DNA from 2 places in the Kitasatospora sp. NPDC092286 genome. Region 1 is predicted to be linked to the other one. Evidence: predicted binding sites of a transcription regulator. Region 1 holds the regulator's gene; the other holds the start of a gene.
What was found. The regulator HspR, encoded in region 1, represses chaperone genes until heat shock. The targets are predictions, from matches to a motif close to TTGAGNNNNNNNNNCTCAA.
Positions count from the first base shown of each region.

Region 1 (15,519 bases):
GCCGGGGTGCCGAGGTCCAGCCAGTACGAGGTGTCCACGACGCCGCGCAGCAGCGCGCCGGTGGCCAGCAGTTCGGGGAAGGTCTCGCGCTCGACGGACACCTCCCGGCCGGCCGGGATGCGGTCGATGACCGACCGGGTGAAGACGTAGCAGCCGGCGTTGATCTGGTCGGTGACGATCTGCTCGGGCGTCTCCGGCTTCTCCAGGAACTCCAGCACCCGCCCGTTCCCGTCGGTCGGGACGAGCCCGAAGGCGCGGGGGTCCTCGACCCTGGTGAGGTGCAGGGTGACATCGGCCCCGGCGGCCAGGTGGCCGTCGCGCAGGGCGGCGATGTCGACGCCGGAGAGGATGTCGCCGTTGAAGACCAGGACCGGGTCGTCGGGGCCGCAGGTGAGTCCGGAGGCGGCGTTGCGGATGGCGCCGCCGGTGCCGAGGGGCTCGCGCTCGGTCAGGTAGACCAGCTCGATGCCGTACGGGGTGCCGTCCTGGAAGTGGTCCTCGAAGACCTCGGCCAGGTAGGACGTCGCGAGCACCACCCTGGTGACGCCGGCGGCGGCCGCGCGGGCCAGCTGGTGCGCGATGAACGGGACGCCTGCCACGGGCAGCATGGGCTTGGGGGTGTGGGTGGTCAGCGGACGCAGTCGCGTGCCCTTACCACCGACCAGCATGATCGCCTCGGTCATGGTCTGCGCTGTTCCCCTTGTGGTCTCTTCGGCCCGGCCCGGCGGGCCGATACCTCCGTCGGTGGTCTGGACCCCTCCGGAGGGCCGGAACGGGTCGACCGGCGCGGGACCGGTCTGGCGCCTACTGTATTTGCTTCCGACACGGGGCCCGTCCGGCGGTCGGGTGGTTGGCGCTCGGGCCCCGTGGATCCCGCGCCGCCCGCGCCCGAAAAACCCGGCCCGGCGGGTGCGTTGCGGCACCTGCCGGGCCGGGCGGTTGTAGCAGAACTGTCGAACAGGGGTCCGTCAGGTGTCCGGCGGCCGACGGGCGCCCCGCCCGCCGGCTGTCAGGCGTCGACCGGCTGGGCCCCGTTCTCGGCCGACGGCGCGGCCTTCACCGAGTCGAGCAGCAGCTGGGCGACGTCCACGACCTTCAGGTGCTCCTTCGCCGCGCCCTCGTTCTTCTTCCCGTTGACCGAGTCGGAGAGCATCACCAGGCAGAACGGGCAGGCGGTGGAGACGATGTCCGGGTCGAGCGACAGCGCCTCGTCCACGCGCTCGGTGTTGATCCGCTTGCCGATGCGCTCCTCCATCCACATCCGCGCGCCACCGGCACCGCAGCAGAAACCGCGTTCCTTGTGACGGTGCATCTCCTGCTGGCGCAGACCGGGGACCTTGTCCATGATCTCGCGCGGCGGGCTGTAGACCTTGTTGTGGCGGCCCAGGTAGCAGGGGTCGTGGTAGGTGATCAGGCCCTCGACCGGGTTCACCGGGACGAGCTTGCCCTCGTCGATCAGGTGCTGCAGCAGCTGGGTGTGGTGGATGACCTCGAAGTGGCCGCCCAGCTGAGGGTATTCGTTGGCGATGGTGTTGAAGCAGTGCGGGCAGGTGGCGACGATCCGCTTCTTCGGAGCGTCCTCCAGCGCGGCGTTGAGGGTCTCGACGTTCTGCGCGCCGAGCATCTGGAACAGGAACTCGTTGCCCAGCCGGCGGGCGGAGTCGCCGGTGCAGGACTCCTCCTTGCCGAGGATCGCGAACCGCACGCCCGCGGTGTGCAGCAGTTCGGCGAAGGTCTTGGTGGTCTTCTTGGCGCGGTCCTCCAGGGCCCCGGCGCAGCCGACCCAGTAGAGGTACTCGACCTCGGCGGGGTCGATGTCCTCGCCGATCACCGGCACCTCGATGCCGGTCTCCTTCTTGAGCTCCTTGACCCAGTCCAGGCGGGCCTTGGTGGCCATGCCCCACGGGTTGCCCTTGTTCTCCAGGTTCTTGAGCATCGTCCCGGCCTCGGTCGGGAACGAGGACTCGATCATCACCTGGTAGCGGCGCATGTCGACGATGTGGTCGACGTGCTCGATGTCCACCGGGCACTGCTCGACGCAGGCGCCGCAGGTGGTGCAGGACCAGAGGACGTCCGGGTCGATGACGCCGTTCTCCTCGGCGGTGCCGATCAGCGGGCGCTCGGCCTCGGCCAGGGCGGCGGCCGGGACGCCGGCCAGCTGCTCGGCGGTGCCGGTCTCATTGCCCTCGGTGTCCTTGCCGCCGCCGGCCAGCAGGTAGGGCGCCTTGGCGAAGGCGTGCTCCCGCAGGCTCATGATCAGCAGCTTGGGCGAGAGCGGCTTGCCGGTGTTCCAGGCCGGGCACTGCGACTGGCAGCGGCCGCACTCGGTGCAGGTGGAGAAGTCGAGGATGCCCTTCCAGGAGAAGTGCTCGACCTGGGAGACGCCGAAGACGGCGTCGTCGGCCGGGTCCTCGAAGTCGATCGGGACGCCGCCGCTGGTCATCGGACGCAGCGCGCCGAGCGCGACGTCACCGTCCTCCTCGCGCTTGAAGAAGATGTTGAAGAACGCCAGGAAGCGGTGCCAGGCCACGCCCATCGAGGGGTTGATGCCGATGGTGATCGCCCAGGCGAAGGAGATGCAGATCTTCAGCATCGCGAAGAGGTAGACCAGGTTGACCAGGGTGCCGTGCGCCAGGCCGTTGAAGGCGGCGGTCAGCGGGTACGAGACGAGGTACGCCGGGTCGTAGGAGTCGACGCCCGCCAGGGCGCCCTCCAGGCCGCGCAGGATCATGATGCAGAGGCCGATGCCGAGGATCGTGTACTCGACGTAGAAGGCCTGCCAGGCGATCGATCCGGCGAAGCGGGACTTGCGGCCCGCCCGGCCCGGCAGGCTGAGCAGCCGGATCACGATCAGGGTCGCGATACCCAGCGTGGTGAGGGTGCCGATCAGTTCGGTGAAGACCTCGAACGGCAGCCAGTGGCCGATGACCGGCAGCACCCACTCGGCGTCGAAGAGCTGTCCGAAGGCGTTGACCAGGGTCAGCACCAGGCTGAAGAAGCCGACCGCGACGAACCAGTGGGCGACGCCGACGACGCCCCAGCGGTTCATCCGGGTGTGGCCGAGGAACTCGACGGCGACCGTCTTCGTCCTCTGTACGGGCTGTCCGGTCCGGGTGGCGTCCGGCTGGCCGGTCATCACCACCCGGTAGATGTGCGCGGCCGCCCGGGCGGCGAGCGCGGTGCCGATCACAGTGGTGACCAGCGAGATGACGATCGCTGCAAGCTGCATCGGCTCTCCGTCTCCTGCGGCTTTCCTAGTGCGGTCCTGGCGAGTGCTGCGGTCCTGACGAGCGAGTGTACTGGTCGGTAACTTCCCATGCCGACGGCCCGGACATTACCGCTCGTCAACACTTCCCCAGAAGACGCTCAAGGTATGGCGGCAGTCACGTAAGTCCGCACCCGGCGCGCACGGGACGCGAAACCCGTTCAACGCGGGATGCCACTCAGCAAAGTTGAGTGAACTGGACTCATGGCTGTTGACGCTACCCCTCGGGTCGTGCATCCTTGAGCCTGTAAAGCTCAACTCTTCCGTGGAGGTATTTACGATGGCACGCGCGGTCGGCATCGACCTCGGCACGACGAACTCGGTCGTCAGCGTTCTGGAGGGTGGCGAGCCCACCGTCATCACGAACGCCGAGGGCGCTCGGACCACGCCGTCCGTCGTCGCCTTCGCAAAGAACGGCGAGGTTCTGGTCGGCGAGGTGGCCAAGCGCCAGGCGGTCACCAACGTCGACCGCACCATCCGCTCGGTCAAGCGCCACATGGGCACCGGGTGGAAGATCAACCTGGACGGCAAGGACTTCAACCCGCAGCAGATCAGCGCCTTCGTGCTGCAGAAGCTGAAGCGCGACGCCGAGGCGTACCTGGGCGAGACCGTCACCGACGCGGTCATCACCGTCCCGGCGTACTTCTCCGACTCGGAGCGCCAGGCCACCAAGGAGGCCGGTGAGATCGCGGGCCTCAACGTCCTGCGCATCGTCAACGAGCCGACCGCGGCCGCCCTGGCCTACGGCCTGGACAAGGACGACCAGACCATTCTGGTCTTCGACCTCGGCGGTGGCACCTTCGACGTCTCCCTGCTGGAGATCGGCGACGGGGTCGTCGAGGTGAAGGCCACCAACGGTGACAACCACCTCGGTGGTGACGACTGGGACCAGAAGGTCGTCGACCACCTGGTGAAGGTCTTCCAGGCCGGCCACGGTGTCGACCTGTCCAAGGACAAGATGGCCCTCCAGCGTCTGCGCGAGGCCGCCGAGAAGGCCAAGATCGAGCTGTCCTCGTCCTCCGAGACCTCGATCAACCTGCCCTACATCACGGCCTCCGCCGAGGGCCCGCTGCACCTGGACGAGAAGCTCACCCGCGCCCAGTTCCAGCAGCTCACCTCCGACCTGCTGGAGCGCTGCAAGGTCCCGTTCCACAACGTGATCAAGGACGCCGGCATCGCGCTGTCCGAGATCGACCACGTGGTCCTGGTCGGCGGCTCCACCCGGATGCCGGCCGTCGCCGAGCTCGTCCGCGAGCTGACCGGCGGCAAGGACGCCAACAAGGGCGTCAACCCGGACGAGGTCGTCGCCATCGGCGCCGCGCTCCAGGCCGGTGTCCTGAAGGGCGAGGTCAAGGACGTCCTGCTGCTCGACGTCACCCCGCTGTCCCTCGGCATCGAGACCAAGGGCGGCATCATGACCAAGCTGATCGAGCGCAACACCACGATCCCGACCAAGCGCTCGGAGATCTTCACCACGGCCGAGGACAACCAGCCGTCCGTGCAGATCCAGGTCTACCAGGGCGAGCGCGAGATCGCCGCGTACAACAAGAAGCTCGGCATGTTCGAGCTGACCGGTCTGCCGCCGGCCCCCCGCGGCCTGCCCCAGATCGAGGTCACCTTCGACATCGACGCCAACGGCATCATGCACGTCGGCGCGAAGGACCTCGGCACCGGCAAGGAGCAGAAGATGACCGTCACCGGTGGCTCCGCGCTGCCGAAGGACGACATCGAGCGCATGATGCGCGAGGCCGAGCAGTACGCGGAGGAGGACCACAAGCGCCGCGAGTCGGTCGAGACCCGCAACCAGGCCGAGCAGCTCGTCTACTCGACCGAGAAGTTCATCGCGGACAACACCGACAAGCTCCCGGCCGACGTCAAGACCGAGGTCGAGACCGCCATCGGCGAGCTCAAGGAGGCCCTGAAGGGCGAGGACATCGCGGCCATCCGCGAGGCCTCCGAGAAGGTCTCCACCACCGCCCAGAAGCTCGGCCAGGCGCTGTACGCCAACGCCGACGCCGCCTCCTCCGGCCCGGCCGGTGACGCCGCCGGCGCCAAGGACGACGACGTCGTCGACGCCGAGATCGTGGACGACGAGAAGCCCAAGGGCGGTGCGGCATGACGGAGAAGCCGCAGGGTGCTGAGCCCGGCGACGACTCCGCCGCCGAGGAGGCCGTGATCAAGGCGGCCGAGGAGGCCGCCGCGGCCGGGGACACCTCCGGTGGCGCGGACGAGCTGGCCAAGGCCAAGCGGGAGCTGGCCGAGCGGACCGGCGACCTCCAGCGTCTCCAGGCCGAGTACCAGAACTACCGCAAGCGGGTCGAGCGGGACCGTCTGACGGTCCGTGAGATCGCGGTCTCCAACATCCTGGAGTCCCTGATCCCGGTCCTGGACGACATCGGCCGGGGCCGCGAGCACGGCGAGGTGACGGGCGGCTTCAAGTCCGTCGCCGAGTCGCTGGAGACGGTCGTGGCCAAGCTGGGCCTCCAGCAGTTCGGCAAGGAGGGCGAGCCCTTCGACCCGACCATGCACGAGGCGCTGATGCACAGTTACTCCTCGGACGTCACCGAGGACACCTGTGTCCAGATCCTCCAGCCCGGCTACCGGATCGGCGAGCGGATCATCCGCCCGGCGATGGTGGCGGTCGCGGAGCCCCAGCCGGGCACCCAGACCACCCCCGCGCCGGACGCCGAATCGGCGAAGTCCGCGGAGTCGGACAAGGCCGACGGTGGCGCGGACAGCTGACAACCTGTGCGCTGCGGAGTCGTACGCCGGCCAGTACGGCGGCCGGCTCCGCAGCGCCTTGTCGATGGGCGCTCCGTCGACGGACGGCAGACCCGCCATTGACAGCACAGTGACTATGGACTTCGGGAGGTGGCGGCAGCCATGAGCGGCAAGGACTACGTGGAGAAGGACTACTACAAGGTCCTCGGCGTGCCCAAGGACGCCTCCGCCACCGAGATCAAGAAGACGTACCGCAAGCTGGCGCGCGAGTTCCACCCCGACGCCAACAAGGGTGACACCAAGGCCGAGGACCGGTTCAAGGACATCTCCGAGGCCTATGACGTCCTGTCGGACGAGAAGCGCCGCAAGGAGTACGACGAGGCGCGCACCCTCTTCGCCAACGGCGGTTTCCGCTCCGGCGGCCCCGGCGGCGGCAACTACAGCTTCGACTTCGGCGACCTGTTCAGCGGCAACCAGGGCGGCCCCGGCGGCAGCGGCGGGCTCGGCGACGTCTTCGGCGGCCTGTTCAACCGCGGCGGCCGGCAGGCCCAGCCGCGGCGCGGCGCCGACGTCGAGACCGAGGTGACGCTCTCCTTCGAGGAGGCGGTGGACGGCGCGACCGTCCCGCTGCGGATGACCAGTCAGGCCCCCTGTCACGGCTGCAACGGCACCGGGGCCAAGTCCGGCACCACTCCGCGGGTCTGCCCGACCTGCGTGGGCGCCGGCACCGTGAGCCGGGGTCAGGGCGCCTTCGCCCTCTCCGAGCCCTGTCGCGACTGCCGCGGCCGGGGCATGATCGTCGACGACCCGTGCCCCGACTGCCACGGCAGCGGCCGGGCCAGCTCCGCCCGCACCATGCAGGTCCGGATCCCGGCCGGGGTCCAGGACGCCCAGCGCATCCGGCTCAAGGGCAAGGGCGCGCAGGGCGAGCGCGGCGGCCAGCCCGGCGACCTCTACGTCACCGTCCACGTCGACTCGCACCCCGTCTTCGGGCGCAAGGCCGACAACCTCACCGTGACGGTGCCGGTCACCTTCCCCGAGGCCGCGCTCGGCGGCACCATCGAGGTGCCGACGCTGGGTGGTCCCTCGGTGAAGCTCAAGCTGCCCCCGGGCAGCGCCAACGGCCTCACCCTGCGGGCCCGCGGCAAGGGCGCCACCCGCAAGGACGGCACCCGCGGCGACCTCCTGGTCACCGTGGAGGTCGTGGTGCCGCAGCACGTCACCGGCGACGCGCTGACGGCTCTGGAGCAGTACCGCGAGGCCACCGCCTCCGACGACCCACGAGCCGCCCTGTTCCGGGCGGCGAAGGGAGCGTGACGACCAGATGATGACCCCCGACAGCCCGATCGGCCCCGGTATCGGCGAAGGCCTCCCCGGCGGCGGCCCCCGCCCCCGCCGTACCGCCGCGGCCCCGCACTACGTCCTCACCGAGGACACCCCGGTGTACGTGATCTCGGTCGCCGCCGAGCTCTCCGGCCTGCACCCGCAGACCCTGCGTCAGTACGACCGCCTCGGCCTGGTCTGCCCCGACCGCACCGCGGGCCGCGGCCGGCGCTACTCCGCCCGGGACATCCAGCAGTTGCGCGACGTCCAGCGGCTCTCCCAGGACGAGGGCATCAACCTGGCCGGGATCAAGCGGATCATCGAGCTGGAGAACCAGGTCACCGCCCTCCAGTCCCGTATCGCCGAACTCGCCGACTCGCTCGAAGGGGCCGCCAGCGCACTCCAGCAACGCGAGGCCGCCGTCCACGCGTCCTACCGCCGTGATCTCGTGCCGTACCAGCCGCCGACCCAGTCGAGCGCCCTGGTGGTCTGGCGTCCCAAGCGCTGACCGGCCAGAACGGCCACCGCCGCCGGTTTCCCTCCTGATCGGGGGGTGGCCGGCGGCTCGCGTTACTGCGAGAGTGCAAAGCGAGCAGGATGGGCCCCCGCAACGGACACCGACCTGATCTGTGCGTCGAGTTGCATATCATCCGTACGAATTCAGGCGGCGTGCGCGCACGGCCCAGGGGTCTGACGCCGGAAAGGAGCTGAAAGTGAACCCAGTCGACGACCGGGACGACTTCCAACCCGGGGGGCAGATCCTGTCCGACGCGGCCCGAGCGCTGTACCTGGCCGCCGTGCGTTCGGAAGGGCGCCTGACCGCCTCGAAGCAGGAGGCCGCGAAGTCGGAGGTCCAGGAACTGCTCGACCTCGGGCTCCTGGTGCCGGATCTGGACGACCCGGAATCCCTCGTGGTCGCCGACCCCAACCGGCTGTCGACCACGCTCAGCGCGACCTGGCAGCGCCGGGCGCTCCAGTTGCTCTCCCGCTCGACCAACCTCGTCAGCGAGCTGCAGGACCTCGGGGACGTCTACAACGAGCACGGCAAACAGGTCGAGACCGGCGGCCGGATCGAGTACATCAGCGGCAAGGTCTCCATCAACCAGCGCCTCGGCGCCCTGGTGGAGCGCTGCTCCAAGGAACTGTTGACCGCTCAGCCCGGCGGCGGGCGGCGGCCGGAGACGGTCCGCACCGCGATGAACCGGGACCTCGGGGTGCTCCAGCGCGGTGGCACGATCCGGACGATCTACCAGCCGAGCGCGCGGTACTCCAGCCCGACGCTGGAGTACGTCGAGACGATGACCCACGAGGGCAGCCAGGTCCGCACGCTGGACGAGCCGTTCAACGTGATGATCGTGATCGACAGAAAAGTCGCGATCATACCCGCGAGCGACGACATGACCGTCGCGGCATTCGTCCGGGACGACGCGGTGGTGAGCTATCTGGTCCACACCTTCGAGGCACTCTGGGAACGGGCCATTCCGTTCCCGGGAAGCCGGGAAGTCCCGCCCCAGGTGCTTTCCAGCCTGCGCCGTCAGATCGTCAGGCTGATGGTCCAGGGCATCGGCCACCGCGTCATCGCCAGGAACCTCGGACTCAGCGAACGGACGCTGGCGCGCCACATCGCGGAGATGCGCGAGGACCACGGCGTGGACACGCTATTTCAGTTGGGCTGGAAGCTCGCCCAAAAAGAAGGCGATTCCGAATCCACGGACTGACCGGACCAGGATTGGCGGTCCTTCTACTGCCAGCCACTGTCCATGGTGGACAGCGCCGACGTCGTGGGGTTCGTGCTCTGCCAGCCACTGTCCGCATCCGTGGAAGCGCCCAGGAAGAACGCGAAACCCAAAAGAACCGCGGAGACAACGAGGCGACGCGCATAGCGCACGACAGCACCCCTTTCAGAAGGACGCAGCAGACTCTCGGCAGGACGGCTGATACAGAATAGATCCTGACCTACTGCACGTCAGTACGGATAGTCGGAGAGTGTGTCATCTCGCTGCCATGCAGGGAGATGACATCTGGTGATGCTGGACCGAAGTACAGCGCCAGATGGACGATCAGTTCGCTGTCGACGGGTCTGGGCAATTTTTGCCCGTGTTCATTCAATTGCAGGTCAGCGACTGCGAGGCCCGGCCTTCCGCGACACGGCACCACACATATCCACAGGCCAGTCAGGCACCGACCCTCTCTCGCCGACTACTCCCCCGGAGTCGACAATGACCGAGCCCTACCTGCGCCACCACGACAGCCAGGCCCCCGAGGGCCGGCGTGCACGAGTCTTCCTGGCCGCGCCGTTGATGCGACTGACCGGGCCGGCCGACAGTGTCGTGACGCTTGCCAGCCGGACGCGGCTGACGACGCTCCGCACCACCCTGCTGCGCAGCGGTGCCGCCGTGTACAGCGCGCACCACAGCGACGCCTGGACGGTGGCCGGCCGGGCCCCGGAGCCGCGGGTGCCCTCCGACTTCCGGGCGCTGCAGTCGGCGGACCTGGTCTTCGCCTACGTCGGGGCGCCGCTCTCCGCCGGAGTGAGCCTGGAGCTGGGCTGGGCCTCGGCGCTGCGCAAGCCGATCGTCCTGCTGGTCGACGAGGCCATCACGCACAACCCGCTGATCGCCACCATCGAGCAGGTCGCCCCCGTCCTGCCGCTGGTCTTCGACGACACCTGGTCCCAGGAGGCCCTCCACCACACCGTGGAGACCGCCCTCGACTGGGCCGGTATGGCGCTCTCCCTGCGCGAGGGCTTCTGGACCGCCCCCGGCGAGCAGTTCAGCGTCCCCCGGCAGCAGCCCCCGGCCGTCGGCCCGACCGGCTACTGGCCGACCGGCGCGGCGACCGGCTGACCACCGCGGCGGCTCAGCCATTGGACTCCCCGGTCCTGGCTCCCCGCATCTGCCAGCCGAGCTGGAACAGCGTCTGAGCGTCGTACAGCTCGCGCAGCCGCGAGATGTGACCGGCCACCGTCCGCTCGCTCAGCCCCAGCCGGCTCGCGATCGCCCGCTGGGTCAGCCCCTGGGACAGCAGCCGGCCGACCTGCTCGTGCACCAGCGGCTCGGTGCCCCCGTCGGCCAGCGCCGCCCAGTTCACCCCCTCGGCCTGCTGCCACTGCTGCTCGAAAACGCCCACCAGGAAGGCGACCGTCGCCGGGTCCTCCACGAAGGCCGCACTGGTGTTGTCCGCGGCGGCCGGGATCACCGCCACCGTGCGATCGAAGATCAGCAACCGGGAGAACGGCGCGGCCAGCACGCGGATCGTGCACCCGAGCCGGGTGACCTCGACCGCGAACTCCACCGTGGGTCCGTCCACCCGGGCGGCCGGCTCGTAGACCGCCCGCATGGTTCCGCCGTGTTCGAGGTAGCGGAGGGCGTGGTTCAGCCGGTCGGGCAGCGCCGCCACCGGGCAGGCGCCACCGGGCGTCGCGGTCAGGTACTCGTCCCGGAACTCCAGGGCCAGCTGGTCGACCTGATGCCGGATCTGTTCCATGCCCGACACGTACCGGACCCCGGTGGGGCGGTTGCCGCGATGCGAGGCGGCGTCGTACGCCTGGGTCAGATCGCCCAGCAGGTCCGGCAGTTGCTCCGCCTCCGCCAGCAGCCGGGCGCTCATCAGCCGGATGTCCGCGCCGATCCGGTCGGTGACCGACCGCGGGTCCACCGCGCTGTACGAGGCGTCCATCAGCTGCGGCACGACCAGACCGATCTCGACCAGCCGCCGCAGTGGCCCGGCCTCGCCGGTGCCGACCTCGGCGGCGCGCAGCCGGCCGCCGTTGCGGAGGATCGCGCGGTAGAGCGCGCGGGCGTCGTCGTCGGGGAGCGCCGCGGTCAGCAGGTCCGAGGGCGTACGGGTGTCAGCCATCGTGCTCTCCCCTCATCAGCCAGCCGAGCTGGTACAGCGTCTGGGCGCCGTGCCGGTCGCGCAGCCGGGAGATGTGGGCGGCGACGGTGCGTTCGCTGAGGCCGAGGCGGGAGGCGACGGCGCGCTGGGTGAGGCCCTTGGCGAGCAGCCGGCCGACCCGGTCGGGGGCGGCGCGGGTGGGGCCGTGGGTGAGGGGCGCGGCCCAGTCGGTGGTGTCGGCCCGGGCCCAGTCGCGTTCGAAGCCGCCGACCAGGAAGGCGATCGCGGCCGGGTCGGAGATGAAGGCGGCGGTGCTGTGGTCGTCGTTGGCGGAGATCACCGCGACCGTGCGGTCGAAGACGATCAGGCGCTGGAACGGCTCGTCCAGGGTCCGGATCAGCGATCCGTGCCGGGAGACCTCGTCGGCGTAGGCCCGGGCGGCCGGCTCGGAGAACGCGATCGGCTGGTAGACGGTGCGCAGCGAACAGCCCCGCTGGAGCAGTTGGACGTCCTGGCGGACGGCGATCTGCAGGGCGTCGGCCGGACGGTGGCCGGGCTGGGCGGTGAGCACCTCGGTACGGCAGTCGGAGACCAGCTGGGAGATGCGCTGGCGGATGTGGACGTGGCCCTCGATGTAGACGGCGCCGCCGGACCGCTCGGGCCGGCGGGGCATCGCGTCGTAGGCGCGGGTGAGGGTGTCGAGGGTGCCGGGGAGGTTCTCGGCGCGGACCAGCAGGCGGGTCGCCTCGCTGCGCAGCTCGGCGCCGAGGCGGTCGCTGACCGAGCGCGGGCTGACGGCGGTGTGGCAGGCGTCGACCGGGTTGGGTATCAGCAGGCCGATGGCCACCAGCCGGCGCAGGGCGGGCTGGTCGCTCTCCGGGACCTCGGCGAAGGGGATGCGTCCGCCGCGGCCGACCACGGCCAGGTAGAGCCGACGGGCCGCCTCGTCGGGCTCGCCGACCGCCGCCGTGGTGCCAGGAGCGGCCGTCGGATCCGCCGTCACCTCGAACACTCCCTGCCGGATGGATCTCGGATGTGTCTTCGTCTCCCGCGCGGCCGATGCTTTCCGGTCATGGGCTCGGCACCGTGCAGCGCACCCGATCACGGTACTGCGAGCCGGCGGGCCCCCGGGCCCCGGGTGCCGTCGCACACGGGTTCCCCGGGGGCCGCCGGTGCACGTCGAGGCCACGGCGCTTCCGGCGAGGCGGAGCAGCAACGCCTCGCCGACTCCGGTCCCGGGCGCCATCACCACACATGGCACCCGGCCGACGCTCTTCCCCCCGATATGCAGGTACTGACGTACCTCACGCATCCAGTACTGAAGAGCAAGTCGCCACCATCGGGCTGCGGTTGCCCGGACGGCCTGACGTGACTCCACCCTCACAGCGTGACGGCCGGTGAACAAGGCCAGCCCGAGTGCATGTTCTCGCAATTGCAGGAACCTGCAGCGGCCGGCCGGCGCGGGGCGCCGGGTCCCGACGTGGCTCCACGCGAAACCGCTGGTCACAGCGGTGCGGTGGCGGAGTCCTCCCGTCCGTTCATTCGTCTCCGGACGACCGCGCTCCGCCTGTGCGCACCGTGCGCGGAGCTTGTACGCCGTCTCCGTGCGCGGAGCTCGTACGCCGTCCCCGAGCGCCGTCCGGGCCGTTCGCGAAACCGCAGCAGGCGCGCGTCCTGCGGCCGGAGCACTCAGCGCGCCAGCAGGCGGCCGCCCGCCAGTCCTGCCGCGGTGCCGCAGGCGGCGACGGCCCAGGCCGCGATCAGCAGCACATAGAGCCCGGCGGCCAGGCCGGTGAAGCCGGCGAACCCGGTGTGGCGGGCGAGGCCGGCGGCGCCGGTGACGCAGGTGCCGACCGGGAAGGTGTACGCCCACCAGGTCATCGCGAACGGCATCCCGGCCCGGCGGGCGCGCAGGTTGGCGGTGACGGCGATGACCAGCCAGAGCATCGCGACGCCGAGCACCGCGACCCCGTACAGCTCCGCGAAGGCGAGCGCGGCGGGGGCGAGTTGCGGCAGGACCGGCCGGGCGGCGTCGGCGAGCTGGTGGACGGCGGTGGTGGACTGGCCGAGCGGCCCGAGCACCAGGAACAGCGAGGGGGTGAGCACCAGCGCGGGCAGCTTGCTGTGGACGAGCCCGGTGAGCACCACCGGCAGCAGGGCGAGGGTGGCCAGCAGGCCGACGCCGAGCAGCGCGTAGCAGCCGTACAGCATGGCCTGCTGCGCGGTCCCGGCCGGCAGGTGCGGGACGAGCGCGGGGCCGGTCGCGGCGGCGACCAGCGGGGCGACCACCGGCAGCAGCCAGGTCGGGTTGGCCTCCAGCGCGGAGAGCGAGTGCCTGGTGATCATCAGATACGGGATGCCGGCCGCGACGGCCAGGGCGTACAGCGTGCCTGCGCTCCAGAGCACGGCGTCCAGGGCGACGGCGGGGCCGGTGCCGATCACCCGGGAGCCGAGCAGCAGGGTGCCGAGGCCGACCGCCAGCAGGGCCATCGGCGGACAGCCGTAGAAGACCGCGGTGGCCGGGTTGTCCAGCAGCTGGGTGCGGGCGGCCGCGCGGTGCCGGGTCAGGTGGACCGCCCGGGCGCCGCCGAGCAGCAGCAGGCCGGCCAGCCCGAGCGCCCACATCAGCTCGCCGAACCCGATCAGCCCGGGCAGCCGGACCGGAAGCACGGCCGCCCCGTTGCCGACGATCGCGGTGCCCATGATCGCGGCGTACCAGTTGGGGCCGAGCTGGGCGAGGTCGAGGCGGGGGGTGCGGGTGAGCGGTCGGACGCTGAGAAGGGTGGCCATGAGACCCACCGTGCCCTCGGCCGACCGGCTCCGGTAGCGCCGGGCGATCTATGAGGACATAGCCTGGATCTATGGCCCTCTCCCCGCGTGTCCCCGAACTCGGAGCGCTGGAGCTGCTGCTCGCAGTGGCCCGGCTGGGCAGCGTCGGGCGGGCCGCGGCGGAACTGGGGGTGAGCCAGCCGACCGCCAGCGCCCGGATCAAGGGCATGGAGCGGCAGATCGGCGTCCCGCTGCTGGACCGCTCCCCGCGCGGCTCGCGGCCGACCGAGGCGGGCCGGCTGGTGGTCGAGTGGGCGCGGCATGTGGTGGAGGCCGCACAGGCGCTGGACGCCGGGATCGACGCGCTGCGGGAGCGGCGGGACGCCCGTCTGGTGGTGGTGGCCAGCCTGACCGTCGCCGAGTACCTGATGCCCGGCTGGCTGCTGGCGCTGCACACGGCCAGCCCCGGCACGGCGGTGACGCTGCGGACGGCGAACTCGGCGGACGTCGCCGGACACGTGCTGGCCGGGGAGGCGGACCTCGGCTTCGTCGAGGGCCCGTCCACCCCGCCGGGGCTGGCCGGCGCGGTGGTGGCCGCCGACCGGCTGGTGGTGGTGGTCGCGCCCGGACACGCCTGGGCCCGCCGCCGGGCACCGCTCACCGGGGCCGAGCTGGCCGCGACGCCGCTGGTGCTGCGCGAGCCCGGTTCCGGCACCCGGGAGGTGCTGGAGATGGCGCTGGCGCCGTACGGGGGCGCCGCGAAGCCGCGGCTGGAGCTGGCCTCCTCCACGGCGCTGAAGGCGGCGGCGATGACCGGGGCCGGGCCGGTCTGCCTGAGCGAGCTGGCGGTGGTGGAGGAGCTGGCGACCCGGCGGCTGGTGGCGGTGCCACTGGCGGACGGGCTGGACCTGCGGCGCCCGCTGCGCGCGGTCTGGCCGGCCGGGCGGCGGCCGAGCGGGCCGGCCAGGGAGCTGCTGGGGCTCACCCGGCAGAGCGCACCGTACCCGCGGGTGCGGGTAGGGGCGGGGGCCGCGGGCGCCGCAGGGGCCGGTCCGCGTCCACGGAAACGTTCATCTGAAAGTTGAGCGGAATAGACTCAACTTAGTGCATGCTGTAGTCAGCAGCACCGAAAGCCCGAAGACCGAAGACCGGAACCCGGAGACCGGCGCCCGAGACCGGCGCCGGGAACCCGTGGACCGGAACCCGGAGTACCGACAGCGAGTCCGAGGAGGACACCCCAGCAGTGGACGCCAGCAAGTTCACCACCAAGACGCAGGACGCCCTGTCCGCCGCGATCCGGCAGGCCGGCGGCGCCGGGAACCCGGACGTCAAGCCGGTGCACATCCTGATCGCCCTGCTGGAACAGCCCGAGGGCATCGCCAGGCCGCTCCTGGAAGCGGTCGGCGCGGACGCCGCGCAGACCGACGCCGAGGCCCGCCGCCTGCTGACCGCGCTGCCCAGCGCCAGCGGCTCCACCGTCGCCGCGCCGCAGCTGTCCCGCGACACCCTGGCCGTGCTCACCGAGGCCGGCCGGCGCGCCGACGACCTGGACGACCAGTACGTCTCCACCGAACACCTGATGGTCGGCCTGGCCGCCGAGGGCG
Region 1 covers NZ_JBIVRD010000035.1:36,835-52,353, forward strand. Annotated here, with positions in the region: partial or broken gene ACIQIB_RS29310 (sugar phosphate nucleotidyltransferase) at 1-683, opposite strand, end outside; gene ACIQIB_RS29315 ((Fe-S)-binding protein) at 1,010-3,229, opposite strand; gene dnaK (molecular chaperone DnaK) at 3,546-5,384, shown strand; gene grpE (nucleotide exchange factor GrpE) at 5,381-6,007, shown strand; gene dnaJ (molecular chaperone DnaJ) at 6,149-7,303, shown strand; gene ACIQIB_RS29335 (heat shock protein transcriptional repressor HspR) at 7,311-7,817, shown strand; gene ACIQIB_RS29340 (hypothetical protein) at 8,023-9,027, shown strand; gene ACIQIB_RS29345 (hypothetical protein) at 9,529-10,155, shown strand; gene ACIQIB_RS29350 (LuxR C-terminal-related transcriptional regulator) at 10,169-11,167, opposite strand; gene ACIQIB_RS29355 (LuxR C-terminal-related transcriptional regulator) at 11,160-12,149, opposite strand; gene ACIQIB_RS29360 (TDT family transporter) at 12,836-13,936, opposite strand; gene ACIQIB_RS29365 (LysR family transcriptional regulator) at 14,008-15,000, shown strand; gene clpB (ATP-dependent chaperone ClpB) at 15,159-15,519, shown strand, end outside.

Region 2 (15,519 bases), on a different contig from region 1:
GCGCAGGAACGGAAGTCTCCGACGTCGACTCCGTATCCGAGGCACCGGCTCACCTCCGTGTCTGTGTTCACTCCCGCGGGTGTGGGTACTCGTTCGCCATTGCCGTCGCCGGGGCCCGGTGCCTCCGACGCCGGACGCCGTCAAGGTGGCTGTCGGCGAATGAAATGCACGTGACGAGGACGAAAAGGCATAGGTGCGATGCCGTCGTCCGGCCTACGCTCGGCCCGGAAGCACAGTGCCGACAAATTAAGACAGAACACCCTCATCCGAGGGCGCCGCCCCGACGGCAGCGCCCCGACCCCCGCTCCCGGGTCCGCTTCGGCGTACCCGGTTTCCGGTTTCCGGCGGGGTCGTCCGCCCGTCGGCCACGCGTCCTCGCTGAACCAATGACGAAGAGGTCATCGTGGCAGCGGAGATCATCCACAGCAGCACCCAGGACACCGACGATCCGGTCGACGCCGTTTTCGCGCTCCACCGCGGCGGCAAGATGGAGATCCGGGCGACCGTCCCGGTGCGCGACGCGGACGACCTGTCCCTCGCCTACACCCCCGGTGTCGCACGGGTCTGCACGGCCATCGCCGAACAGCCCGAGCTCGTGAACGACTACACCTGGAAGTCCAACACGGTGGCCGTCGTCACCGACGGCACCGCCGTGCTCGGCCTCGGCGACATCGGCCCGGAGGCCTCGCTCCCCGTGATGGAGGGCAAGGCCATCCTGTTCAAGCAGTTCGGCGGGGTGGACGCCGTCCCGATCGCGCTCGCCTGCACCGACGTGGACGAGATCATCGAGACCGTCGTCCGGCTGGCGCCCTCCTTCGGCGGCGTCAACCTGGAGGACATCTCCGCCCCCCGCTGCTTCGAGATCGAGCGCCGGCTCCAGGAGGCCGTGGACATCCCGGTCTTCCACGACGACCAGCACGGCACCGCGATCGTCACCACCGCCGCGCTGTGGAACGCGGCCAAGATCACCGGCCGGGAGATCGGCTCCCTGCGCGCCGTCATCTCCGGCGCCGGCGCGGCCGGCATCGCCATCGCCAAGATGCTGCTGGCCGCCGGCATCGGCGATGTCGCGGTCTGCGACCGGCGCGGCGTGGTGTACGACGGCCGGGGCGACCTCACCGACGTCAAGGCCGAGATCGCCGCGCAGACCAACCGGGCCGGCCTCAAGGGCTCGCTGGCCGACGCGATGGCCGGCGCCGACGTCTTCATCGGTGTCTCCGGCGGCACCGTGCCGGAGGAGGTCGTCGCCACCATGGCCGAGGGCGCGTTCATCTTCGCGATGGCCAACCCCACCCCGGAGATCCACCCCGAGGTCGCGCACCGCTACGCGGCGGTCGTCGCCACCGGGCGCAGCGACTTCCCGAACCAGATCAACAACGTGCTGGCCTTCCCCGGCATCTTCGCGGGCGCCCTCCAGGTCCGGGCCGCCCGGATCACCGAGGGCATGAAGCTGGCCGCCGCCAAGGCGCTGGCCGGGGTGGTCGCCGACGAGCTGACCCCGCAGAAGGTGATCCCCTCGCCGTTCGACGAGCGGGTCGCCCCGGCCGTCACCAGGGCCGTCGCCGAGGCCGCCCGCGCCGAGGGCGTCGCCCGCCGCTGACCCGGCGTCAACGGCTCCCCGGGGCGCCCTTCGGCTCCCCGGGGAGCCGAAGGGCGCCCCGCTGCCGAAAGCGACGAGCGACAAGCGAGGCACGAGCGCCGGAGTGAGGAGTGTCGGCGGCGGGTCCGAGCGCCCGGAGGCGACCCGGGGGAAAAGAGGGACACGAGCGCCGGAGTGAGGAGTGTCGGCGGCGGGTCCGAGCGCCCGGAGGCGACCCGGGGGGGGAGAGGGCTACCGGGCCCCGCCCGTCGCGGCTATCGTCCGGACCATGTTTGCCGCCTACGCCGCACGAATCGACGCCGACGACCCGCTGAGCGGACTGGAGTCGGGTGAACTCCCGGAGCCGCAGGCCCGCCCCGGCTGGAGCCTGGTCACCGTCCGGGCCGCCAGCCTCAACCATCACGACCTCTGGTCGCTGCGCGGGGTCGGGCTGCCCGCCGAGCGGCTGCCGATGATCCTCGGCTGCGACGCCGCCGGTGTCGACGAGCACGGCAACGAGGTGGTCGTCCACTCGGTGATCGGCCAGACCGGCCACGGCGTGGGCCCGGACGAGCCGCGGTCCATCCTCACCGAGCGCTACCAGGGCACCTTCGCCCAGCAGGTGCTCGTCCCCACCTGGAACCTGCTGCCCAAGCCCGCCGAACTCAGCTTCGAGCAGGCCGCCTGCCTGCCCACCGCCTGGCTGACGGCCTATCGGATGCTGTTCACCAACGCCGGGGTCAAGCCGGGCGACACCGTCCTGGTGCAGGGCGCCGGCGGCGGCGTGGCGACCGCGCTGATCGTCCTCGGCAAGGCGGCCGGACTGCGGGTCTGGGTCACCGGCCGGGACGAGACCAGGCGCGACCGGGCGCTGGGACTCGGCGCGGACGCCGCCTTCGCGAGCGGCGCCCGGCTGCCCGAGCGGGTGGACGCGGTGATGGAGACGGTCGGCGCCGCCACCTGGGCGCACTCGGTGAAGTCGCTGCGCCCGGGCGGCACCGTGGTCATCTCCGGGGCCACCTCGGGAGCCAACCCGACCGCCACCGAGCTCAACCGGATCTTCTTCCTGGAGCTCAGGGTGGTCGGCTCGACCATGGGCAGCAAGGAGGAGCTGGCCGGGCTGCTCTCGCTCTGCACCACCGCCGGTGTCCGGCCGGTGATCGACTCGGTGCTGCCGCTCACCGAGGCGCGGGACGGCTTCGCCCGGCTCGCCAAGGGCGACGTCTTCGGGAAGATCGTCCTCACGCCCTGACGGCCCGGCCCGACGCGACCCACGCGGCGGGCCCGGCACCTCCCCCGAGGAGTGCCGGGCCCGCCGCATCGGCCGTCGGCCGGTGGCGGGTCAGCCCAGCAGCCGCCGCAGCCGCTCGCCCGCCGCACCCAGCACCGAGCGGGCCTCGGCCAGCCGGTCGGCGCTCACCCCGCCGTCCCGGGCCGCGTCGCGCACCTGGTCGCGGAAGCGGTCGAGCAGCCGCTCCAGCTCCCGGGCCGGGTCACCGGCCGGGTCGGTCGCCGTCCACGCCGGCAGGTCGGCCGGTACGGCGGCGGGCCCGCCGGTGCCGTCCTTGTCGAGGTCGATCCGGGTGACGGTGACCTGCTCGGCGGCCTGCTCGCTCCGCTCCTCCGCCGAGTGGCCCCAGCGGGCCGCGTCGGCGAGCCCGGCCAGACCCCTGGTCAGCTCGGACAGCCCCTCGGCCAGCCCGGTCGGCCAGTCGCCGCGGGCCGCGTGGTCACGGACCTGCTGCTCGACCCGGCGCTTGATCCGCAGCGCCTCCTGCTGCGCCGCCGTCCGCGCCGCCCGGGACTGCTCGCGCAGCCGGCGGGCCTCCTCCTCGGCGGCCTTCGCCTTGGCCTTGGCCGCCTTCTCCTGCTCCTTGGCGCGCTTGGCCTGTTCCCGCGCCTGCTTCTTGAACTGGGTGAACTCCTCCTTGGCGCGCTGCCAGGCGTCCTTGTCCCCCCACGGTCCGGCCCACGGGTCCCCGCCCCCGGCCTGCTCCGGCGCCTCCTGCTGCGCCTTCTTCGCCGCGCTCCACAGCTCCTCGCGCAGGTCCTTGGCGCTGTCCCGGACGTCCTCGCGGATCGCCCCGGCGAGCTGGGCCACCGAGTCGCGGATCTCCAGCTCCAGCTCGTCCAGCTCGCCCTGGCGGGCCGCCAGCTCGGTGCGGCCCGCGTCGGTGAGCCGGTAGACCTTGCGACCGCCCTCGGTGCTGTGCGCGACCAGGCCCTCCTGCTCCAGCTTGGCGAGCCGCGGGTAGACGGTGCCGGCCGAGGGCGCGTACAGGCCCTGGAACCGTTCCTCCAGCAGGCGGATCACCTCGTAGCCGTGCCGGGGGGACTCGTCGAGCAGCTTCAGCAGGTAGAGCCGGAGCCGGCCGTGGCCGAAGACGGGGCTCATGTCATGCCTCCTTGGTGAGGTCGGGGCCGGCCGGGAGCTCCTTGACGACCACCGGGCCGTCCTCCTCGGTGTCGGGGCGGCGCAGCACGGTGACGGAGCCCGAGACGGTGGTCACCGCGAGGCTGCCCTTGCCGTCGCCGAGCTGGCCGGAGAGTCGCTTGGCGCCCCAGGTGCCGCCGACCTTGAGCTGCTCGAAGGTGCTGGAGATGTCGCCGCTGTTGGTGCCGGCCTCGACCTTGGTGTCGGCCAGCGAGGGCAGCCGGACGCCGACCGGGCCGCTGACCGTGGTGACCTTGATGTCGGTCGGGGTGGCCGCGTCGAGGTCCAGGGTGACCGCGCCGGTGACGGCGTTGGCCTGCACCCTGTCGGCGGTGCCGGCGACCACGGTGAGCTTGCCGGAGACGGTGTTCAGCCGGAGCTGTCCGGCCACCGACTGGGCGTCCACGTCGCCGGTGACGGTGTTGATGTCGGTCCGGCCGGCCAGGCCGACCAGGGTGGTGTCGCCGTTGGCGCTCTGCACCGAGACGTGCCCGGCGATGCCCGAGACGGTGGTGTCCGCCGAGACGGCGCCCACCTTGACCTCGGCGGCGGCCGGCACGGTCAGGGTGATCCCGGCCACCCGCTTGCGCTTGAACGAGGCGAAGAACCCCTTGACCGAGTCGACCGACTTGAGCACCTCACCGAACTCGCTCCAGCCGCTGATGTCCTTGTAGGTGACCGTCAGGACGCCGTCCACCAGGGTGACGTGCAGCGGTTCGCCCTTGAGCTCGGTGACCTCCAGGCGGGCCGGCCCCTCGGCCGCCACCACGTTCACCGTGCCGTCGATGATCCGCACGTGCAGCGCGCGGACCGCTTCGTCGATGGTGATCCTGTCGGGTCCCTCGACCGTCCACTGGCTCATCTCTGCCGCCTCCCGTTGCGACTCACGATGTATCGCGTTCTCTTTTAAAGACGATATATCGCGTGACGGTGAAGTCAAGCGCCCCGATCCCGGAGCCGGACCCGGATCCGCCCCCTAGGGGTGAAGGGCGAGGGGCGCAGCGCGAAGGGCCCGGGAGACGGTGGTCTCCCGGGCCCTTCAGGCCCCTCGGTGGGGCGGTGTCAGCGGTCTACTCGTCGTCCTCGTCGTCGAGCCGGGCCAGCCAGGTGGCCAGCCGCTCGACCGGGATCTCGAAGTCGGGGTTGAGGTCGACGAACTCGCGCAGGCGCTCGGCCAGCCACTCGAAGGTGACCTCCTCGTCGCCGCGCCGGCTCGCCAGCTCCTCGATGCCGCGGTCGGTGAAGTACACGGTTCGCTCCGGTCAGACGGGAATTCGACCTGGTCAGGATAGACCCGGTTGGCCGTTGGCCCGCCAGGTGCCGAGGGTCACCCCGGCGGCCCCGGTGGTGGGGCCGGCGGCCTCCACGGCCGCGACCGCGGCGGCACCGCGAAACGGCCCGGGCCCCCGCGCGGTGTGCGCGGGGGCCCGGGCCGTTCGGTCCGACCGGGGGTCAGAGCGAGAAGATCTCCTCCAGGAGACCCAGCTGCTCGGCGGCGTGGCGCTTGGCCGAGCCGACCGCGGGGGCCGAGGAGGCCGTGCGGGCGACGCGGCGCAGGCGCGAGTCGCCGGCGCTGCGGCCGATGACGACCTCCAGGTGGTCGACCAGGTTCATCGCGATGAACGGCCAGGCACCCTGGTTCGCCGGCTCCTCCTGCGCCCAGATGAACTGGACGTCGTCGCCGTAGCGGCTCAGCTCCTCCTGGAGCTCGGCCACCGGCAGCGGGTAGAGGCGCTCGACCCGGACGATCGCGGTGTCGGTGATCCCGCGCTCGGCACGGGCCGCCTCGACGTCGTAGTAGAACTTGCCCGCGGTGATGACCACCTTGCGGACCTGCGACGGGTCGACGGTGGTGTCACCGATGACCGGGCGGAACGAGCCGGAGAGGAACTCCTCCGTGGCACTCGCCGCGGCCTTCAGACGCAGCATCGACTTCGGGGTGAAGACGACCAGCGGCTTGTGGTGCGGGTTGTGCGCCTGCCAGCGCAGCAGGTGGAAGTAGTTCGACGGCAGGGTCGGCATGGCGACCGTCATGTTGTTCTGCGCGCACAGCTGCAGGAAGCGCTCCGGGCGGGCGGACGAGTGGTCCGGGCCCTGGCCCTCGTAGCCGTGCGGCAGCAGCAGGGTGACGCCGGAGTGCTGGCCCCACTTCTGCTCGGCGGAGGCGATGTACTCGTCCACCACGGTCTGCGCGCCGTTGACGAAGTCGCCGAACTGCGCCTCCCACATGACCAGCGCGTTCGGGCGGGTCAGCGAGTAGCCGTACTCGAAGCCCATCGCCGCGTACTCGGACAGCAGGCTGTCGTACACGGTGTAGCGGGCCTGGTCCTCGGTCAGGTACAGCAGCGGGGTGTAGTCCTCGCCGCTGACCCGGTCGATCAGCACCGCGTGGCGCTGGCCGAAGGTGCCGCGGCGGCTGTCCTGGCCGGCCAGGCGGACCGGGTGGCCCTCCATCAGCAGCGAGCCGATGGCGAGGGTCTCGCCCATCGCCCAGTCGATGGTGTTGTCCTCGACCGAGCCAGCGCGGCGCTGCAGCTGCGGCAGCAGTCGCGGGTGGACGGTCAGCCAGTCCGGCAGGTTGACCTGCGAGGCGGCGATCCGCTTGACCATCTCCTGGGAGATGCCGGTCTGGATGCTGACCGGGAAGTCGGCCTGCGGCGTGCCGACGGCGGCCGGGGCCGGCGTCTGGGCGGCGTCGCGGACCTCGGCGAAGACCTTCTCCAGCTGGCCCTGGAAGTCCTGGAGCGCCTGCTCCGCCTCTTCCATGGTGATGTCGCCGCGACCGATCAGGCCCTCGGTGTACAGCTTGCGCACCGAGCGCTTCTTGTCGATCAGGTCGTACATCAGCGGCTGGGTGAACGACGGGTTGTCGGCCTCGTTGTGACCGCGGCGGCGGTAGCAGATGAGGTCGATCACGACGTCCTTGTGGAACGCCTGACGGAACTCGAAGGCGAGCCGCGCGACGCGGACCACGGCCTCCGGGTCGTCGCCGTTCACGTGGAAGATCGGGGCCTCGATCATCCGGGCCACGTCGGTGCAGTACATCGAGGAGCGCGAGGAGGCCGGGGCGGCGGTGAAGCCGACCTGGTTGTTCACCACGATGTGCACGGTGCCGCCGGTGCGGTAGCCGCGCAGCTGCGACATGTTCAGGGTCTCCGCGACGACGCCCTGGCCGGCGAAGGCCGCGTCGCCGTGGATCTGGATCGGCAGCACCGGGAAGGTGGTGCCGCCCTGGTCCAGGATGTCCTGCTTGGCGCGGGCGATGCCCTCGACGACCGGGTCCACGGCCTCCAGGTGGGAGGGGTTCGCGGCGAGCGAGACCTTGATGGTCTCGCCGTCCAGGCCGGTGAAGGTGCCCTCGGAGCCGAGGTGGTACTTCACGTCGCCGGAGCCGTGCATCGACTTCGGGTCGAGGTTGCCCTCGAACTCGCCGAAGATCTTGCCGTACGGCTTGCCGACGATGTTGGCCAGCACGTTCAGACGGCCGCGGTGGGCCATGCCGATCACGGTCTCGTCGAGGCGGTGCTCGGCGGCCGCGTCGATCGTGGCGTCCAGCAGCGGGATGAGCGACTCGCCGCCCTCCAGCGAGAAGCGCTTCTGCCCGACGTACTTGGTCTGCAGGAAGGTCTCGAAGGCCTCGGCCGAGTTCAGCCGGCGCAGGATGCGCAGCTGCTCCTCGCGCTCCGGCTTGGTGTACGGCTTCTCCAGGCGCTCCTGCAGCCACTTGCGCTGCGCCGGGTCCTGGATGTGCATGTACTCGATACCGACGGTGCGGCAGTACGTGTTGCGCAGCAGGCCGAGGATGTCGCGGAGCTTCATCATCCGCTGGCCGCCGAAGCCGCCGACCGCGAACTCGCGCTCCAGGTCCCACAGGGTGAGGCCGTGGGTGGTGACGTCCAGGTCGGGGTGCTTGCGCTGCTTGTACTCCAGCGGGTCGGTGTCGGCCATCAGGTGGCCGCGGACCCGGTAGGAGTGGATCAGCTCCATGACGCGCGCGGTCTTGTTGACCTCGTCGTCGTGGGTGGTGGCGACGTCGGTGGCCCAGCGGACCGGCTCGTACGGGATCCGCAGCGACTCGAAGATCTCGTCGTAGAAGCCGTTCTCGCCGAGCAGCAGCCGGTGGATCTCGCGCAGGAACTCGCCGGACGCCGCGCCCTGGATGACGCGGTGGTCGTAGGTCGAGGTCAGCGTCATGATCTTGGAGACGCCGAGGCGGGACAGGGTCTCCGGGGCGGAGCCCTGGAACTCGGCCGGGTACTCCATGGCGCCGACGCCGACGATGGTGCCCTGGTTCTGCATCAGGCGCGGCACGGAGTGCACGGTGCCGATGCCGCCGGGGTTGGTCAGCGAGACCGTGACGCCGGTGAAGTCGTCCATGGTCAGCTTGTTGGCGCGGGCCCGGCGGACGATGTCCTCGTAGGCCTGCCAGAAGCCGAAGAAGTCGAGGGTCTCGGCCTTCTTGATGGCCGCGACGACGAGCTGGCGGTCGCCGTTGGGCTTGACCAGGTCGATGGCCAGGCCCAGGTTCACGTGCTCGGGCTTGACCAGGAAGGCCTTGCCGTTCTCCACCTTGTAGCTGTGGTTCATGCCCGGCGAGGCCTTGACGGCCTGGACCAGGGCGTAACCGATCAGGTGGGTGAAGGAGACCTTGCCGCCGCGGGCGCGCTGCAGGTGGTTGTTGATGACAATGCGGTTGTCGATCAGCAGCTTGGCGGGCACCGCGCGGACGGACGTCGCGGTCGGCACCTCCAGCGAGGCGTCCATGTTGGTGGCGACGGCCTTGGCCGGGCCGCGCAGCTGGACTAGCTCGGGGCCCGCCGTGGCGGCCGGCGCGGCCGGAGCCGGGGCGGCGACCTTGGGGGCCGGCGGCGCGGCGGGGGCTGCGGCGAGCGGCGCGGGAGCCGGAGCCGGGGCCGCCGGGGCGGTCGCGGGTGCGGCCGGCGCGGCGGGAGCGGCAGCGGCGGGCGCGGGGGCGGCAACGGGAGTCGGCGTGGTGCCGACCGGGGTCGCGGCCTGGGTCACTGGGGTCACCTCGGTACCGGGCTTGTAGTCGGCGAAAAAGTCCCACCAGGCTCGGTCGACCGAGTTCGGGTCCTGGAGGTACTGCTGGTAGATCTCATCGACGAGCCACTCATTGGGGCCGAAGCCAGTGGAACTTGCCGAGCTATTGGGGGTTTCAGGGGACTGTGGCGACACGGCGGCAACCGCCCTCTTCCGCTTCCTTTTGGGATGTTTGGACAGCGGGGATTAAGGCTACGCCCCTGACCAGTGATCGCGCAGTCCCCGGGGCTCAGGCGTCGCCCAGATCACAGTGCTGACCTGCAGTTTGGCTGAAAATGTGCGTTAGAAAGCCGCATCGGAGGGGAAGCGATCACGGTCGATCAGTGCACATATCTGGACGAAACCGGACAAAGCATCCCGGAAGCACCGAATGATCTTCGTGTATGTCTGTGTCCGTCCTGTGACATGACGGCGAAGTCCGTCCGACGCGAATGCGACGAGGCTCACCGCGGACCGGGCAGCCGGACCTCGATCCGGCAGCCGCGGGCGGCCTCGGCCACCTCGATCCGGCCGCCGTGCAGATCCACCGCCCAGCGGGCGATGGCCAGCCCCAGACCGGTGCCGCCGTCGGCGCCGGGCCCCTGGGCGGTGGCGGTGCCGCTGCGGCTGAACCGCTCGAACACCCGGGTCCGGTCGGCCGGCGGGATGCCCGGGCCCTCGTCCTCGACCTCCAGCAGCAGGGCGCCCGGCTCGGCGCCGGGCCGGGCCCGGACCGTCACGGTGCCGCCGGGCGGGGAGTGCTTGCAGGCGTTGTCGACCAGGTTGGCGACCACCTGGTGGAGCCGCTCCGGGTCGGCGACGCCGGTCAGGCCTGCCGGGCTGACCTCCAGCGCGAGCCGGACGTCCCCGCGCCGGGAGAACGCCCCGCCCGCTGTCGCGCCGTCCACGGTGACCCCGCGCAGTACGCCGTCCAGGAACTCGCGCACCTCGAAGGAACGCGCGTCCAGGTCGACCACCCCGTCGTCGATCTTGGAGAGGTCGAGCAGATGGGTGACCAGCCGGCCGAGCCGCTCGGTCTGCTCCAGCGCGGCACCCAGGGTCGCCGGGTTCGGCTGGACGACGCCGTCGACGACGTTCTCCAGCACGGCGCGCAGCGCGGCGATGGGCGTGCGCAGCTCGTGCGAGACGTTGGCGACCAGTTCGCGGCGGTGGCGGTCGGCGGCCTCCAGGTCGGCCGCCATCAGGTTGAAGGCGGCCGCCAGCTCGCCGATCTCGTCGCGCGAGTTCACCTCGACCCGGCGGCTGTAGTCGCCGGAGGCCATCGCGCGGGCGGCGGCCGTCATGTCGCGCAGCGGGGCGGTCAGCCCGTGCGCGAGGAACTGCATGAAGAGCAGCGAGGCGATCATGGAGAAGACCATGATGATCCGGATCTGGGTCTCGGACCGGATGGCCACCACCACCATGCCGGTGGCGAGGAAGACCGAGACGATCACCAGCAGGGCGAGTTTGCCCTTGATGGAGCGGACCGGGTCGAGCGGCCGGATGTCGGCCCAGACCCGGCGGGCGGCGCGGGCGGCCAGGGTGGGCTGCCGCATGCCGGCGGTGTCCCCGTCGCGTTGCTGTGGAAAGGTCATTGGTCCCCTGTGCTTCCCCCGTGGGTGCTCCCCCCGCGCGGTTCGCGCGGCGGTCCGGGATGCGGGCCCCCCGGAGGCCCGGTGCCCGGTGACCCTAGGGGTGCGGGGCCTCCAGGGCGTATCCGACGCCGTGGACGGTGCGGATCCAGCTGGCGCCGATCTTCCGGCGCAGCGCCTTGACGTGGCTGTCGACGGTGCGGGTGCCGGAGGCGTCCGTCCAGTCCCAGACCTCGGCCAGCAGCTGCTCGCGGGTGAGCACCGCGCGCGGCTGGGCGGCCAGGCAGGCGAGCAGGTCGAACTCGGTCGGCGTCAGGTGGACGTCGCCCGAGGCCAGCCGGACCCGGCGCTGCACATGGTCGATCTCCAGCTCGCCGAAGCGCAGGCTGCCGAGCGCCGGCGTCCTGGCCGCCTGCTGGGCGCGCTCGACGCGACGCAGCAGCACGTTGACCCGGGCCGCCAGCTCGCGCATGGAGAACGGCTTGGTCATGTAGTCGTCCGCGCCGACGCCGAGGCCGACCAGCAGGTCCGTCTCGTCGTCCCGCGCGGTCAGCATCAGCACCGGGACCGGGCGCTGGGCCTGGATCCGGCGGCACACCTCCAGGCCGTCGAAGCCGGGCAGCATGATGTCGAGCACCACCAGGTCCGGCTGCCAGGTGTGGAAGCCGTCGACGGCGCCCGGGCCGTCGTGGGCGACTGCGACCTTGAAGCCCTCCGCGCCCAGGCGGGCCGCGATCGACTCGGCGATCGTCGGTTCGTCCTCCACCACCAGCACTCTGCGCTGGCTGCTCACCGTGCCGCCGCTGTTGGTGTTGTCCTGCTGAATTTCTGTCACGGTCACGCCACCGCCCCCAGGGCTGCGGGCCGGCCACCGATGGGGATGGCGGGGCTCCGCTCGTAGTCTTGTTCCGTCGTGGACTGTGCCGGGTCCGCCGTCCCGTCGCGCGCGGGGACCGGAGGGCGGGTGTCGACCGCCCACCTGTCCCGCACACTTCGCAGCGTACGGACAGCGGGTGCCTCCCGGCAGGTGGACCGGACGTTTCCGGCCCGTGGGCCGGCCGTCGGGGCCGTCCGCGGACCCACTCGCAAGTGGGCACGGGCCGATACCTTACCCGGCGATTTTTCACTCCGTAACGGTACGTATGCACCCGGGTTGACGTTGAGACGCCGGTCAGGACCCGTGCCGGCGCGTGAACGGAGAGAAGGTCTGGACCAATCCCGGGTGACGGGCGACCCCGGGCCCGGTGATCCTCACGGGGTTTTCCCAGCGGGCTCCCAGAACCTCGACGTACCGTGGTCACGAGATTGCCGAGGGTGGGATTTCCGGCGCGCGCCGGTACGTTGGCACCGGGTGTGAACCGGTGTCTGCGGATCTGAGCGGAGGCGGCATGGCGGAGTGGCGGCAGGGTGCGGTACCGGCCCGCTCCCGCCCGGCGCCGCCCGCCGGGCCGCCGTACGGCCTGCTGCGGCACGGCCTGCGGGCCGGGGTGGCCGAGTGGGTGCTGGCCCGGGTGCCGACGCCGCGGCGCAACCCTTTCGCGCTCGGCTACCTGGCCGCGGTCGGGGCCACCACCACCTTCGCCAGGCTCGCCGATCCGGAGCTGGTGCTGCGCCTCCAGGAGGCGTCCAGTTCGGACGGGCACAACCTGTTGCACCACCCCGTGCGCGCGCTGCTCTTCAGTGGCTTCTGGGTGGCGGGGCCGATCTGGATGCCCTACCTGTGGGCGTTCGCCTTCACCGTCGCGCCGCTGGAGCGCCGGGTCGGGGCGGCCCGGGCGGCGGCGGTGTTCGCGATCGGGCACATCACCGCCACGGTGCTCTCCCAGGCGGTGGTGATCACCGCCGTGGCGACCGGCCGGATGGAGTCCGAGGCGATGGACTACCTGGACATCGGCGTCAGCTACGGCGTGCTGGCCAGCCTCGGCGCGCTGGCCGGGCTGCTGCCGCCGCGCGGGCGGCTGCTGGCGCTGGGCGGCGTCGGAGCGATGATCGCCGACCAGATCCTCACCGACCGGGACCTGGTCACCGGGATCGGCCACCCGGTCGCGGTGCTCGCCGGGGTGGTGCTCTGGCGCTGGCTCCGGCGGGACGGGGGCGGCAGGCTGCGGCCGCGCCGGCTGCGTACGCCGGCCGCCTCCGCGGCCTCCGCCTCCGGGCCCGGCGGGGCCGCGGTGCTGGACCGCGGGTAGCCCCGCGCGGGGCCTGGGCCAGGCGTTTTTGACAGCCCGGGCCGCAGCCTTCCCTGTTCGCTCACGGCGAACAAGGCCTCGGGAACATCCGGTGCCCGCGAAACCTTAGTCAGGTCAACTCAAGTTCGCTGACTGGGGAGAGATCATGGCATCGACGTCCACACCGCTCACCCTGCCCGTGCTGCCGCTCGACGACGAGGTCGTGCTCCCGGGCATGGTCGTCCCGCTGGAGCTCAAGGACACCGAGGTGCGCGCCGCCGTCGAGGCCGCCCGGGCGGCGGCCACCGGCACCGGCAAGCCCCAGGTCCTGCTGGTCCCGCGGGTGGACGGCTCGTACGCGGCGGTCGGCACCCTCGCCACCGTCGAGCAGGTCGGCCGGCTGGCCGACGGGGATCCGGCGGCGCTGGTCCGCGCCGTCCGCCGGGCCCGGATCGGCGTCGGCACCACCGGTCCCGGCGCCGCCCTCTGGGTGGAGACCACGCCGTTCCGGGAGTCCTCGGCCGGCACCCCGGTGGCCGGACGCGCCGCCGAGCTGGTCAAGGAGTACAAGACGCTCTCCACCCAGTGGCTGCGCAAGCGCGGCGCCTGGCAGATCGTCGACCGGGTCGCCCAGATCGAGGGCGTCGGCGAGCTGGCGGACAACATCGGCTACGCCCCCTTCGCCACCGCCGAGCAGAAGCTCAAGGTGCTGCTGGAGGCGGACCAGGTGGTCCGGCTGGAGTACGCGCTCGGCCTGCTGCGCGACCACCTCGCCGAGGAGGAGGTCAACGACACCATCCGCAAGGACGTCGAGGAGGGCGTCGCCAAGCAGCAGAAGGAGTTCCTGCTCCGCCGGCAGCTGGAGGCGGTCCGCAAGGAGCTGGCCGAGCTGAACGGCGACCCGGCGGACGAGGAGGGCGACTACCGCGCCCGGGTCGAGGCCGCGGACCTGCCCGGGAAGGTCCGCGAGGCGGCCCTCAAGGAGGTCGACAAGCTGGAGCGCTCCTCCGACCAGTCGCCCGAGGGCTCCTGGATCCGCACCTGGCTGGACACCGTCCTGGAGCTGCCCTGGAACGAGCGCACCGAGGACGCCTACGACATCGCCGGCGCCCGTGCGGTGCTGGACGCCGACCACTCCGGCCTGGCCGACGTCAAGGACCGCATCGTCGAGTACCTGGCGGTGCGCAAGCGCCGGGCCGACCAGCGGACCGGGCCGGCCGCGAGCCCCCAGGAGCAGCCGGGTGGCGGCGCGCGCCGGGCGGGCGGGGGCGCGGTGCTGGCGCTGGTCGGCCCGCCCGGCGTCGGCAAGACCTCGCTCGGCGAGTCGGTGGCCCGCGCCATGGGCCGGAGGTTCGTCCGGGTCGCGCTCGGCGGTGTCCGGGACGAGGCGGAGATCCGCGGTCACCGGCGCACCTACGTCGGCGCGCTGCCCGGCCGTCTGGTGCGCGCCATCAAGGAGGCCGGCTCGATGAACCCGGTCGTCCTGCTGGACGAGATCGACAAGGTCGGCTCCGACTTCCGGGGCGACCCGGCGGCCGCCCTCCTGGAGGTGCTCGACCCGGCGCAGAACCACACCTTCCGCGACCACTACCTGGAGGTCGAGCTGGACCTCTCGGACGTGGTCTTCCTCGCCACCGCCAATGTGCTGGAGGCCATCCCCGGGCCGCTGCTCGACCGGATGGAGCTGGTCCGCCTGGACGGCTACACCGAGGACGAGAAGGTCGTCATCGCCCAGGACCACCTGCTCCCGCGCCAGCTGGAGCAGGCCGGGCTGAAGGACGGCGAGGTCACCGTCGACGAGGAGGCGCTGCGCCGGCTGGCCGGCGAGTACACCCGCGAGGCCGGCGTCCGGAACCTGGAGCGCTCGATCGCCCGGGTGCTGCGCAGGATCGCCACGCAGAGCGAGCTGGGCGAGCGGGAGCTGCCCGCCGCGATCGGCGCGGGCGACCTGCGCGCCCTGATCGGCCGCCCGCACCACGTGCCCGAGGCGGCCCAGGAGCCGGCCGAGCGGCGCACCGCCGTCCCCGGCGTGGCCACCGGCCTCGCGGTCACCGGCGCCGGCGGCGACGTCCTCTTCATCGAGGCGTCGCTCGCCGACGCCGAGACCGGCGGCACCGGGCTCACCCTGACCGGGCAGCTGGGCGACGTGATGAAGGAGTCCGCGCACATCGCGCTCTCCTACCTGCGCTCGCGCGGCGCCGAGCTGGAGCTGCCGGTCACCTCGCTGCGCGACCGCGGCGTGCACCTGCACGTCCCCGCCGGGGCCGTCCCCAAGGACGGGCCGAGCGCCGGCATCACCATGACCACCGCGCTGGCCTCGCTGCTCTCCGGCCGCAAGGTGCGCACCGACGTGGCGATGACGGGCGAGGTGTCGCTGACCGGGCGGGTGCTGCCGATCGGCGGGGTGAAGCAGAAGCTGCTCGCCGCCGACCGGGCCGGGGTCACCACGGTGATCATCCCCAAGCGGAACGAGGCCGATCTGGACGACGTCCCGGCCGAGGTGCTGGAGCGGCTCACCGTCCACCCGGTCGCGGACGTCCGGGAGGTGCTGAGGCTGGCCCTGGAGCCGGCCGAGGTGCTGGTCGCCGCCTGACGGTGGGCAGCGGTCCGGGCGTCACCCGGCCCGGCCGCCGGACGGGAGGGGGCGGCAGACCTCGTGCCAGACTGCGAGGATGCCGTCCCCCACGCAGCGAGCCCTGGCCAGGG
Region 2 covers NZ_JBIVRD010000007.1:1,919-17,437, reverse strand. Annotated here, with positions in the region: gene ACIQIB_RS08925 (NADP-dependent malic enzyme) at 404-1,600, shown strand; gene ACIQIB_RS08920 (zinc-binding dehydrogenase) at 1,869-2,831, shown strand; gene ACIQIB_RS08915 (helix-turn-helix transcriptional regulator) at 2,922-3,974, opposite strand; gene ACIQIB_RS08910 (DUF4097 family beta strand repeat-containing protein) at 3,976-4,875, opposite strand; gene ACIQIB_RS08905 (DUF6104 family protein) at 5,084-5,263, opposite strand; gene ACIQIB_RS08900 (multifunctional oxoglutarate decarboxylase/oxoglutarate dehydrogenase thiamine pyrophosphate-binding subunit/dihydrolipoyllysine-residue succinyltransferase subunit) at 5,466-9,209, opposite strand; gene ACIQIB_RS08895 (ATP-binding protein) at 9,518-10,609, opposite strand; gene ACIQIB_RS08890 (response regulator transcription factor) at 10,743-11,480, opposite strand; gene ACIQIB_RS08885 (rhomboid-like protein) at 12,034-12,834, shown strand; gene lon (endopeptidase La) at 12,980-15,406, shown strand; gene ACIQIB_RS08875 (GtrA family protein) at 15,486-15,519, shown strand, end outside.
Region 2: lon (endopeptidase La) is a predicted target of HspR. The motif match lies at 12,939-12,957, and genes of this name have one in related genera.